DNA from 3 places in the Citrobacter sp. CRE-46 genome. Region 2 is predicted to be linked to each of the others. Evidence: predicted binding sites of a transcription regulator. Region 2 holds the regulator's gene; each other region holds the start of a gene.
What was found. The regulator PurR, encoded in region 2, represses purine synthesis genes. The targets are predictions, from matches to a motif close to CANGCAAACGTTTGCNTG.
Positions count from the first base shown of each region.

Region 1 (4,269 bases), 2.0 Mb from region 2:
GGCAAAGAATGCCGCGTGTGGGCCACCGTAGCCCATCGGTACGCCGAAGCGTTGCGCAGAGCCGAAAACGATATCCGCGCCCTGTTTGCCCGGTGCGGTCAGCAGAACCAGCGCCATAAAATCGGCAGCGACGCTGACCACAACTTTACGGGATTTCAGCTCAGCAATCAGTTTGCTGTAGTCGTGCACTTCACCAGTGGTACCAACCTGCTGCAACAGCACGCCGAACACATCCTGGTGATCCAGTGCTTTCGCTGCGTCATCCACAATAACGTCAAAACCAAAGGTTTCGGCGCGAGTGCGAACCACATCCAACGTTTGCGGATGAACATCAGCCGCCACAAAGAAACGGTTGGCGTTTTTCAGTTTGCTGACGCGTTTGGCCATCGCCATGGCTTCGGCCGCCGCGGTGGCTTCATCCAGCAGAGAGGCGGAGGCCATGTCCAGCCCGGTCAGGTCCAGCGTGACCTGTTGGAAGTTCAGCAGCGCTTCCAGGCGTCCCTGAGAGACTTCCGGCTGATACGGCGTATACGCGGTGTACCAACCCGGATTTTCCAGCATGTTACGCAGGATAACCGGTGGCAACTGCACGGCGGTGTAGCCCATGCCGATGTAGGACGTGAAGCGCTTGTTACGCCCGGCGATGGCTTTTAATTCGGCCAGCGCAGCGTATTCTGTCGCCGCCTCGCCTACCTGCGGCGGGGTTGCGAGCTGAATGTCTTTCGGCACAATCTGGCCGATCAGCGCGTTTAACGACTCGGCGCCAACCGCATTCAGCATCTCTTGCTGCTGCGCGGCGTCCGGTCCGATGTGGCGTTCAATGAAAGCGCCGCTGTTTTCAAGCTGGCTTAACGTCTGTGTCATGGGCGATGGTTCCTGAAACGTGCAGTGAATCGTGATTGTCTCTAACTCAATTGCCCGGTGGCGCTGACGCTTACCGGGCCTACGCGTGCGAAAACGAATACGCAAAATAATTCGCGTTGCAGTGAGTAGGCCAGATAAGCATTAGCGCCATCCGGCACAACATTATTCGTCTTCTAACAATGCTTCGTACGCAGTGGCATCCAGCAGCGATTCGATTTCGCTTTCATCGCTGGCTTTGATTTTGAAGATCCAGCCACCGGCATACGGTTCGCTGTTAACCAGTTCCGGGGAGTCGCTGAGCGCGTCGTTAACCGCAACAATCTCACCGCTTACCGGCGCATAAATATCAGAAGCCGCTTTTACGGATTCCGCAACGGCGCAGTCATCGCCCGCGCTGACGGTGGCACCAACTTCTGGCAGGTCGACGAAAACCATGTCACCCAACAGCTCCTGAGCATGTTCGGTGATACCAACGGTGTAAGAGCCGTCAGCTTCTTTGCGCAGCCATTCGTGTTCTTTGCTGTATTTCAGTTCTGCAGGTACGTTGCTCATCAATCAATCTCCAAAAAGGATGAATCACGCGACGGCTTTGCCGTTACGCACAAAAACAGGTTTAGTGACTTTTACTGGCATTTCGCGGTTACGGATCTGCACGATCGCTGTCTCACCGATACCCGCAGGGACACGCGCCAGCGCGATGCTGTAGCCCAGGGTTGGGGAGAATGTTCCGCTGGTGATAATGCCTTCATGTTGGTTACCGGAAGTGTCAGTGAAACGGACTGGCAGTTCATTACGCAGCACGCCCTTCTCGGTCATCACCAGTCCGACCAGCTGTTCATGGCCTTTGTCGCGCTGCATTTCCAGTGCTTCACGACCAATAAAGTCGCGGTCGGCAGGTTCCCACGCAATGGTCCAACCCATGTTGGCTTCCAGCGGAGAAATCCCTTCGTCCATCTCCTGACCATACAGGTTCATACCCGCTTCCAGACGCAGCGTGTCACGCGCGCCCAGACCGCAAGGTTTGACGCCTGCTTGTACCAGCGCACGCCAGAAATCAGCCGCTTTTTCATTCGGCATGGCGATTTCATAGCCTGCTTCGCCGGTATAACCGGTGGTTGCGATAAACAAATCACCCGCCTGAACGCCAAAGAACGGCTTCATACCTTCTACCGCATGGCGCTGTTCGTCAGTAAACAACGTGGCTGCTTTTTCCTGCGCGTTTGGCCCCTGCACCGCAATCAGCGACAGGTCGTCACGAACGGTGATGTCGATGGCGTAGGGTTCAGCGTGTTGGGTAATCCAGGAGAGGTCTTTTTCGCGGGTGGCGGAGTTTACAACGAGGCGGAAGAAATCTTCAGTGAAGTAATAGACAATCAGGTCATCTATCACACCGCCCGATGCGTTAAGCATACCGGAGTAGAGGGCTTTACCCGTCTTCGTTAGCTTCGCAACGTCGTTTGCCAGCAGATAACGCAAGAACTCCCGGGTGCGGCTGCCGCGCAGGTCGACGATGGTCATATGCGACACATCAAACATACCGGCATCGGTGCGAACAGCATGGTGTTCATCGAGCTGAGAACCGTAATGCAGTGGCATCATCCAGCCATGGAAATCTACCATGCGCGCGCCACATAGCGTGTGTTGTTCGTACAAAGGAGTCTGTTGAGCCATCTTTTCCTCGTTGAATAAGCGGGGCTACCAACTCTTTCGCGGTGAAATTTTCGCCACGAAACCCAGCACCGCAGCCGCTCCAGGGGCTACGACGCAAACGTTCTCTTTGTCCTGAACTTACCACCGAAACAGACGCTAAACCATAAGGCAAAATTAGCCATCACATTAGCTTATGGCAAAAAATGGCCAGATCGACGACAGAATATAAACCCACAAGTACGCCAAAAAATCAGAATAACAAACAGGAAAGAGAAGAAAAAATCAGCATCAAGCCACATTAAATATGGAAAAAATGTCAAAAATGGCGTTATGAAAAAAACGTGATATTAAAAAAACTAATGCGAAAAAAGGTGTGGAATTAGATTATTTCAAATGAGAGAAGCATCCCGGCGCGAGGGCCGGGAGAGGAAAATGTGACGGGTCTCAAACTCTTAAGATTGTCCTTACGGACGCTAGCGTAGCCACTCGGGAAGATCGTTCAGTCCCATCGCCTGACGGATGAGCTGCGGTTTTACACCCGGAAGGGTATCGGCCAGTTTCAGACCAATATCACGCAGCAGTTTTTTCGCCGGATTCTCGCCGGCAAACAGTTCACGGAAGCCCTGCATACCGGCCAGCATCATTGCTGCGCTGTGCTTACGGCTGCGCTCATAACGACGCAAATAGATATACTGGCCAATATCTTTGCCCTGACGTTGTAGCCGCTTAAGCTCATCGATAAGCTCTGCCGCATCCATAAAGCCGAGGTTAACCCCCTGACCCGCCAGCGGGTGGATGGTATGCGCCGCATCCCCCACCAGCGCCAGACGATGGGCGGCGAACTGACGAGCATAGCGTCCCGTCAGCGGAAACGTCTGCCGTTCGCTTTCAACGCTGCACAGTCCCAGACGGTTATCAAAAGCGATATTCAGCGCCTGATTAAACTCATCAACGCTTGCCTGCTGCATGCGTTCGGCTTCCTGCGGAGAAAGTGACCAGACGATAGAGCACAGATGCGGGTCACTGAGCGGCAGGAATGCCAGGATACCCTCGCCGTGAAACGCCTGGCGCGCAACCGCGCCGTGAGCTTCCTGCGTACGGATCGTCGCCACCAGCGCATGATGACGGTAATCCCAGAAAGTGAGCGGAATGTCTGCTTTATTACGCAGCCAGGAGTTAGCGCCATCCGCGCCGATCACCAGGCGAGCCGTCAGCATAGTGCCCTCTTTCAGAGTCAGAAATGCCTCGTTCTCACCCCAGGCTACCTGCTGTATTTCAGCGGGCGCCAGCAGCGTAATATCCGGCGAACGCTGCGCCTTTTGCCATAGCGCGTGATGGATCTCTGCGTTTTCGACGATGTGGCCCAAATGGCTGTAGCCCATGCTCTGGTCGTCAAACTCAATGCGCCCGAAGCTGTCTTTGTCCCAGACTTCCATACCGTGATAGCAGCACGCGCGACGGGCAACGATATCTGACCAGACGCCCAAACGAGTAAGCAGTTTTTCACTGGCGGCATTGATTGCCGACACGCGAAGCTGAGGAGGTGCATCCACCGCCAACGGCTGCGGAACATGTTGTTCTAACACCGCAACGCGTAACCCGCTGCCCTGCAAGCCGCAGGCAACCGCCAGTCCCACCATGCCGCCACCGACAATTGCTACATCAACACTTTGCACTGTTTACTCCTGGAAACCGGAACAATCAAAACCGTAGGCCGGATAAGGCATTTACGCCGCCATCCGGCTTACAGGCCAT
Region 1 covers NZ_CM184341.1:879,471-883,739, reverse strand. Annotated here, with positions in the region: gene gcvP (aminomethyl-transferring glycine dehydrogenase) at 1-864, opposite strand, end outside; gene gcvH (glycine cleavage system protein GcvH) at 1,027-1,416, opposite strand; gene gcvT (glycine cleavage system aminomethyltransferase GcvT) at 1,441-2,535, opposite strand; gene ubiI (FAD-dependent 2-octaprenylphenol hydroxylase) at 2,988-4,190, opposite strand.
Region 1: gcvT (glycine cleavage system aminomethyltransferase GcvT) is a predicted target of PurR. The motif match lies at 2,626-2,643, and genes of this name have one in related genera.

Region 2 (4,269 bases):
AAGACTTGCCAGGAAGCATAAACCCAGTTGCAGCGTATTTTGCAATGCGGCTGCGCGTCCTGTGGCCTGTGGGAAAGGACGTAACGCCTGAGCGACAACGATAGGATAGATTGCGCCGTTGGCAATCGCCATTACGCAGAATGGGATCAGAATTTCAGCCAGCGCAACATGATGAATAAAGCCGGTAGCCCAGGTGGCAACAACGCTGATGGAATAAAGAATCAGTAACCATGGCAGCATCTGACGACCTTGCCATTTTTGCAGCGCCGCACGGCAACCGTAACCACCAATTAAGAAGGCGATAGTTTGCGGAACATAGCTCAGGCCAATCACTGCCGGGCTGTAGCCCATTTCGCTAAGGATAAACGGTGAACCCGTCAGCCATGCGAAAAAGCTTGCGGAGCAGGCGGCATAAATCAGTACGTTTCCACGATAAGCTTTCGAGCGCAACAGTGTGGCGAAAGTCAGTTTATCCTGGCTGTCGTCGCGTGCTTTAACCGTCGGTTTTAAACGCAGGGCCGGAAGCATCAGAATCAGGGTAATAGCAAACAGGGTGGCGAAAATGGCCTGCCAGGAGAAATGGACCAGAATCCAGCTGCCCAATAACGGCGCGAGAGCCGGTGATAACCCGACCAGCGGCATAATGGTGGCAAAGATGCGGTTTACTTTTTGTGAAGGGTAATAGTCTGTAACCAGCGCCTGCCAGATAACCGACGCGGCACAGACGCCAACGGCCTGAATAAAGCGTAGCGCCAGCAAGCCAGTGGCGTTTTCAACCCACAGCATACCCAGACTACCCAGCGCAAAAATAGATAAACCCAACAGTAAAATCGGTTTACGGCCATAGCGGTCCGAGAGCGGTCCCCACAGTAGTTGTGCGACGGCGAAACCCGCTAAAAATAAACTTAGGCTGGCGCTGACGGCAGATGCAGGTGTTTGCAGATCGGACTGAATCGCGGCAAAGGCGGGCAGATACATATCCGTCGCCAGAAAGCCGAGCACGCTAAGGCCCGCCAACCAGACTAAAAAACCTTTCCCAGGTTGCATCATCATTTCTCTTTTTTTAGCAATAGAACAATGCCGCTGAGTGTAGTGAGTGTAATTCACGCTGTGAAACGCTAATATTTGCTTACTGATTTCAAATTTTTTGTAGGCAGAATATGTGGTCGGAATATTCACTTGAAGTGGTTGATGCGGTTGCACGCAACGGCAGTTTCAGTTCAGCCGCGCAGGAGTTACACCGCGTACCTTCGGCGGTAAGCTACACCGTGCGCCAACTGGAGGAGTGGCTGGCTGTACCGCTTTTTGAGCGACGCCATCGCGATGTGGAATTAACGCCTGCCGGCGCGTGGTTTTTAAAAGAAGGGCGCTCTGTTATCAAAAAAATGCAGATCACTCGTCAGCAATGTCAACAAATCGCCAACGGCTGGCGAGGACAACTGGCAATCGCGGTAGATAACATTGTCCGTCCCGAACGTACCCGGCAGATGATTGTGGATTTCTATCGCCACTTTGATGATGTGGAACTGCTGGTTTTTCAGGAAGTCTTTAATGGTGTCTGGGATGCGCTTTCCGATGGGCGTGTAGAGCTGGCTATTGGCGCCACACAGGCCATTCCGGTAGGGGGTCGCTATACCTTCCGCGACATGGGCATGCTGAGCTGGAGCTGCGTGGTGGCCAGCCATCATCCGCTGGCGTCAATGTCGGGGCCGCTAAGCGATGATACGTTGCGCAACTGGCCGTCACTGGTGCGAGAAGATACCTCGCGTACATTGCCGAAGCGTATAACCTGGTTACTGGACAACCAAAAGCGCGTTGTGGTGCCTGACTGGGAATCTTCCGCAACCTGTTTATCTGCGGGATTGTGTGTAGGCATGGTACCAACACATTTTGCCAAGCCGTGGATTGATAGCGGTAAATGGGTGTCGCTGCAGTTGGAGAATCCCTTTCCTGATGCCGCGTGTTGTCTGACATGGCAACAGAACGATACCTCGCCAGCACTGAGCTGGTTGCTGGACTATTTAGGTGATAGCGAAACGCTGAATAAAGAATGGTTGCGGGAGCCAGATGAGGCCCCCGCACAACAGGCTTAACGACGATAATCGCGGAATGGACCGTCAGCAACGGAGCGGCGCTCTACCAGACGCGGATGAACCTCGATAGACTGCGACTCTTCGCGTTTATTCACGATGCGGTCTAACAGCATATTAAAGGCCGTTTCACCCAGTGAATCCTTAGGCTGGTGAATGGTGGTCAGCGCTGGCGTGAAGAAGCGGGCGTTGCGCACGTTATCATAACCGATGAGCGAGACATCCTGCGGTACGCGCAGTCCCATCTCATCAGCGGCGCACAGCGCGCCCATCGCCATGATATCGCCACCGCAGAAGACGGCGGTCGGACGATGCGACTGTGAAAGAATTTGCTGCATGGCGCGATAACCGGATTCAGGTTCAAAATCGCCCTGTACAATCCAGTTTTCGGGAACCTTAATCAGCGCTTCTTCCATCGCTTTCATAAAGCCAGCCAGACGACCGGCCCCGGTATTCCGCTCCATCGGGCCCGGGATTGCGCCAATCTCGCGATGGCCGCGTTCTATCAGATACCGACCCGCCATGTAACCGCCCTCGAAAGCGTTATCAATGACCGTATCGGTAAAATCAGCCTTAGCTTCGCCCCAGTCCATAACAACCATCGGAATATGGCGATACTCTTCGAGCATCGAAAGCAGAGGTTCCGGATACTCAGAACACATCACTAACAGACCATCAACGCGCTTTTGCGCCATCATCGACAGATAGGCCTGCTGCTTTTCAAGACTGTTCCATGCGTTGCCCAGAATCAGGGTATAGCCTTTCTGGAAACAGTTTTTCTCAACGGCTTCGATAATTTCGGCGAAATAGGCCGCTTCGCTGCTGGTCGCCAGCAAGCCGATAGACTTGGTGTGATTCACCTTCAGGCTGCGCGCAACTGCGCTTGGAGAATAGTGCAGCTCTTTGATCGCAGCCCAAACCGCATTACGCGTTTCTTCCGCGACAAAGCGCGTCTTGTTAATTACGTGTGATACGGTTGTAGTGGAAACGTTTGCTCGCTTCGCTACATCTTTAATTGTTGCCATTACATCTCACTCCAGACCATATCCTAAGCTCCTGAGAATACTCCAGGTAAACGTTTGCCTTCACACACCCTTAACGCAACGTAGGGGTTGCGGCACGCCGGGAAAACGACACGGAACGTCAGGAAGGGGTCAATGGCCGGTACGCTAATCAAGTAAGCGTGGAATTTTGTCTGATCTTAACGAAAAGGGGAAGAGTTAAAAGCAGTTATCAATATAAATCGTGAGAGATTTTTGCTTTCAAGTGTGTAAAAATGCGCAATATCACTTTTTGTGTGGGAATAAAAAGGAGAAAACTTGATGAGCACCGATCTGAAATTTTCGTTAGTGACTACCATTATTGTTCTGGGTTTGATCGTCGCGGGTGGCCTGACCGCAGCACTGCATTGATTTCCCCGAGGGAGTTAGCTCTCCCTCATCCTTTCCGCATCTATTCCCCCTCTATTGTTTGCGAATAAGCAAAAGTCTTTTGCAATTTTGTTAACTTTATTAATTTTGCGATCAATGTCATGCTTTTGACTCTTATTTTATGTCGCGCCACGGCTCGACGTTACGGAGTCGATATATGAAAATCAATTATCCCTTACTGGCGCTGGCGATTGGCGCGTTTGGCATTGGCACCACCGAATTTTCGCCAATGGGATTATTGCCCGTGATTGCCAAAGGGGTGGATGTCTCGATTCCCGCGGCCGGGATGCTGATTAGCGCGTATGCGGTTGGCGTGATGGTGGGAGCTCCGCTGATGACACTGCTGCTGTCCCATCGCGCGCGACGTAATGCGCTGATATTCCTGATGGCTATTTTCACGCTGGGCAACGTGCTTTCCGCTATCTCGCCGGATTACACCACGCTGATGCTGTCACGTATTTTGACCAGTCTTAATCACGGAGCCTTTTTTGGTCTCGGCTCTGTTGTCGCCGCAAGCGTGGTACCTAAACATAAGCAAGCCAGCGCCGTGGCAACCATGTTTATGGGGTTAACGATTGCCAATATTGGCGGTGTTCCCGCGGCGACGTGGCTTGGTGAGACAATCGGCTGGCGGATGTCGTTTATGGCGACGGCGGGTCTGGGCGTCATCGCTATGGTCAGCCTGTTCTTCTCATTACCGAAAGGTGGGTCAGGAGCGCGCCCCGATGTCCGCAGCGAACTGGCGGTAC
Region 2 covers NZ_CM184341.1:2,865,539-2,869,807, reverse strand. Annotated here, with positions in the region: gene punC (purine nucleoside transporter PunC) at 1-1,047, opposite strand, end outside; gene punR (DNA-binding transcriptional activator PunR) at 1,161-2,093, shown strand; gene purR (HTH-type transcriptional repressor PurR) at 2,090-3,115, opposite strand; gene cydH (cytochrome bd-I accessory subunit CydH) at 3,413-3,502, shown strand; gene AC534G_RS13940 (MFS transporter) at 3,678-4,269, shown strand, end outside.

Region 3 (4,269 bases), 1.4 Mb from region 2:
GCCTAAAAAACGCATCCGTTCGATCAACGGGTTTGATTTATCAGCAGCTTCCTGGAGTACACGTTCGTTAAACGCTAACCAGCTGAGTTCTTTCTCGATATATAGCTTTTCCTGACCCATTACCACTTTTACTCCGTTTCATTCACGGGACACTACCGATTTATTATGGCGAGCATTGCTCTCAGATGTCCAACTGTGCCAGAAAAATATGACAATAAACTGTCTGATAGCAAAGAGAAAGGGGGGAAGAATAGTAGGCCGGATAAGCGAAGCGCCATCAGGCCTACCGGAAGATGTGATTATTCGTCGGCGGCGTAGCCTTGCGGCGGCAGGCGAACGCCGTCCAGCCATGCTGCGTTATCGCGCATCTTCAGGCGACCATCGATAAACCAGCTTACCACCAGCGGGTAAATCGCATGTTCCTGGGCCTGAACCCGGGCAGTGACGTCATCTTCGCTGTCGCCTTCAAATACCGGAACCTTGGCCTGGAGAATAACCGGTCCACCGTCCAGTTCATCAGTAACAAAATGGACGGAGGTTCCATGCTCTTCATCGCCGTTATCCAGTACCTGACGGTGCGTGTGCAAACCGGGATACTTCGGCAATAAAGACGGGTGGATATTCAGCAACCGTTCAGAATAGTGAGCAACAAACGCCGGGCTGAGGATGCGCATATAACCGGCCAGCACCACGACATCGGGGCCGTAGGCGTCAATCTCTTGTATCAGTTGGCGGTCAAATGCGTCGCGGCTGGCAAACTGAGCGGTCTCCAGCGAATGTGCCGGAATATTCGCTTCTCGTGCACGTTCAAGGCCGAACGCATCGGCCTTGTTACTGAATACTGCCCGTATGGTGCCATTGATTTTTTTCTGTTCGCAGGCGTCAATGATTGCCTGCAAATTGCTTCCGTTACCGGAAATGAGCACCACAATGTTTTTCATTCAATGACCACACGCTGTTCGGAATCAGAGGCTTTGATGATACCGATTTTCCATGCGTTTTCACCTTTCTCATTGAGCAAAGCGAGGGCGTTGTCCACTTCCGAAGCTGGCAGGGCGATGACCATGCCTACGCCGCAGTTGAAGGTACGGTACATCTCGTGCTGGCTGACGTTACCCGCCGTTTGCAGCCAGGTGAAGACGGCTGGCCACTGCCATGAGGATTCGTCGATCACTGCCTGCGTGTTGTCTGGCAGGACGCGCGGAATATTTTCCCAGAAGCCGCCGCCGGTCAGGTGGGCGATGGCATGCACATCAACCTTCTCGATCAGCTCCAGAATGGATTTTACGTAAATACGGGTCGGGGCCAGTAAGTGATCGGCCAGCGACTTGCCTTCAAGCTCGGTGGTTTCAGGGTCACAACCGCTGACTTCAACGATTTTACGTACCAGGGAGTAGCCGTTGGAGTGCGGGCCGCTGGAGCCGAGCGCAATCAGCACGTCGCCATCAGCCACTTTTGAACCGTCGATAATCTCGGATTTTTCGACGACGCCAACGCAGAAGCCAGCCACGTCGTAATCTTCGCCGTGGTACATGCCCGGCATTTCAGCCGTTTCACCGCCCACCAGCGCACAGCCTGACTGCAGACAGCCTTCGGCAATACCATTAATGACGCTGGCTGCGGTATCCACATCCAGTTTGCCAGTCGCATAGTAGTCGAGGAAAAACAGCGGCTCAGCGCCCTGAACCACGAGGTCGTTGACGCACATCGCGACCAGGTCGATGCCAATGGTGTCGTGGCGTTTCAGGTCCATCGCCAGACGCAGTTTTGTGCCTACGCCATCGGTGCCGGAAACCAGTACCGGTTCACGATATTTTTGCGGCAATGCGCACAGCGCACCGAAGCCACCCAGACCACCCATCACTTCCGGGCGACGCGTTTTCTTTACTACGCCTTTGATTCGATCAACCAGAGCATTACCTGCATCAATATCAACACCGGCATCTTTGTAGCTAAGAGAGGTTTTATCGGTCACTGCCTGCTTCCCCACATGTTTACTTGCAGTAAAAGTTAAATTCGGCGCAATTCTAACAGGGAAAGCAAACGTTTGCGAGCCTGCTCTGCATCAAGTTTTATCTGCTGATTTTTTCAGCATTTTACAGTCATTTATCTATTTGTTTGAATCGCGCCACGAAAATGAAACCGGGTACATTCTTGTTCTTGAAACCAGCCAGCCAAATGCGCAGTATCGTACTGAAACCGGTTTCTGTTTTCTGTTACGGACCTCACCGAGAGTGTTTTGAACAGGGTAATCATGATAGGGGGAAGGTATGTCTGGATTTAAAGCAGATTTCATGTGGGGGGGCGCTGTAGCCGCTCACCAACTGGAAGGTGGCTGGCGGGAAGGTGGAAAGGGAATTAGCGTTGCTGATGTGATGACGGCGGGGGCGCATGGTGTGGCGCGTGAAATTACTGACGGTGTGATCGCCGGTAAAAATTACCCTAACCATGAGGCGATTGATTTTTATCACCGCTATAAAGAGGACATAAAGCTGTTTGCTGAAATGGGCTTTAAATGTTTTCGTACTTCCATTGCGTGGACGCGTATTTTCCCATTAGGCGATGAAGCGCAACCCAATGAAGCCGGCCTGCAGTTTTATGATGATCTGTTCGACGAATGTCTGAAACATGGCATTGAGCCGGTAATTACGCTGTCGCATTTTGAGATGCCTTACCATCTGGTGACGGAATACGGCGGCTGGCGCAATCGTAAACTTATCGATTTCTTTGTCCGTTTTGCCGGGGTGGTTTTCACGCGTTATCAGCACAAAGTGAAGTACTGGATGACGTTTAATGAGATTAACAACCAGGCGAATTATCACGAAGACTTCGCCCCTTTTACTAATTCTGGTCTGAAGTACCAGCCTGGTGAAGATCGCGAGCCGGTCATGTACCAGGCGGCGCACTATGAACTGGTGGCAAGCGCGCTGGCGGTGAAGACCGCGCGTGAAATTAACCCCGCGTTGCAGGTAGGGTGCATGATTGCCATGTGTCCAATCTACCCGCTGACCTGCGCGCCAGACGATATGATGATGGCGATGAACGCCATGCACCGTCGTTACTGGTTTACCGACGTACATGTGCGTGGTAGATACCCGCAGCATCTTCTCAACTACTTTGCTCGCCGTGGCTTTGAACTCGATATCACCAACGAAGACCGTCAGGCGCTGGCCCTGGGCTGCGTTGATTACATCGGTTTTAGCTACTATATGTCTTTCGCGACGCAGGCTACGGCGGATAACCCCCAGTTGGATTACGATGAGTCGAAAAGCCTGGTACCTAACCCGTATGTGCAAAAATCGGACTGGGGCTGGCAGATTGATCCGGTCGGTCTGCGCTATTCGCTGAACTGGTTCTGGGATCATTATCAACTGCCGCTATTTATTGTCGAAAATGGATTTGGCGCCATCGACGTGCGCGAGAGCGATGGTACAGTCAACGACCAGTACCGTATCGACTACCTTGCCGCCCACATACGTGAGATGAAAAAAGCGGTGGTGGAAGATGGCGTGGAGCTGATGGGATATACCCCGTGGGGGTGTATTGATTTAGTCTCGGCCGGGACGGGGGAGATGAAAAAACGCTACGGGTTTATCTACGTCGATAAAAATAATGACGGTAGTGGGACATTAGCACGCTCGCCTAAGAAATCTTTTTCATGGTATCAAAACGTCATCCAGACTAATGCTGAATATCTTTAAAATTCATAGCATTGATAACAAGCTCCGCCATGAGTACGGGGCTTGTTTTATACTCATCATCCAGACGCAAACGACTTTGGTTGATCCATATCAAGCGGATGCAGTGTTGCGCCAGAGACGAAAAGCGGTATAATCCGGCGATTTTTTTTGTGGTTGCCACTCGTCTGAGGAAAGGAGAAGAGTATGAAGATCGTGGAAGTCAAACACCCACTCGTCAAACACAAGCTGGGACTGATGCGTGAAAACGATATCAGCACTAAACGCTTTCGTGAACTCGCCTCGGAAGTTGGCAGCCTGCTGACTTATGAAGCAACCGCTGATCTGGAAACCGAAAAGGTGACCATTGAGGGCTGGAACGGTCCGGTTGAAGTAGACCAAATCAAAGGTAAAAAAATCACCGTTGTGCCAATCCTGCGTGCCGGTCTGGGCATGATGGAAGGCGTACTGGAAAACGTTCCGAGCGCGCGTATCAGCGTTGTCGGTATGTACCGTAACGAAGAAACGCTGGAGCCGGTTCCGTATTTCCAGAAGCTGGTTTCTAACATCGATGAGCGTATGGCGCTGATCG
Region 3 covers NZ_CM184341.1:1,462,979-1,467,247, forward strand. Annotated here, with positions in the region: gene ppk1 (polyphosphate kinase 1) at 1-120, opposite strand, end outside; gene purN (phosphoribosylglycinamide formyltransferase) at 300-941, opposite strand; gene purM (phosphoribosylformylglycinamidine cyclo-ligase) at 938-1,975, opposite strand; gene AC534G_RS06910 (6-phospho-beta-glucosidase) at 2,271-3,701, shown strand; gene upp (uracil phosphoribosyltransferase) at 3,885-4,269, shown strand, end outside.
Region 3: purM (phosphoribosylformylglycinamidine cyclo-ligase) is a predicted target of PurR. The motif match lies at 2,037-2,054, and genes of this name have one in related genera.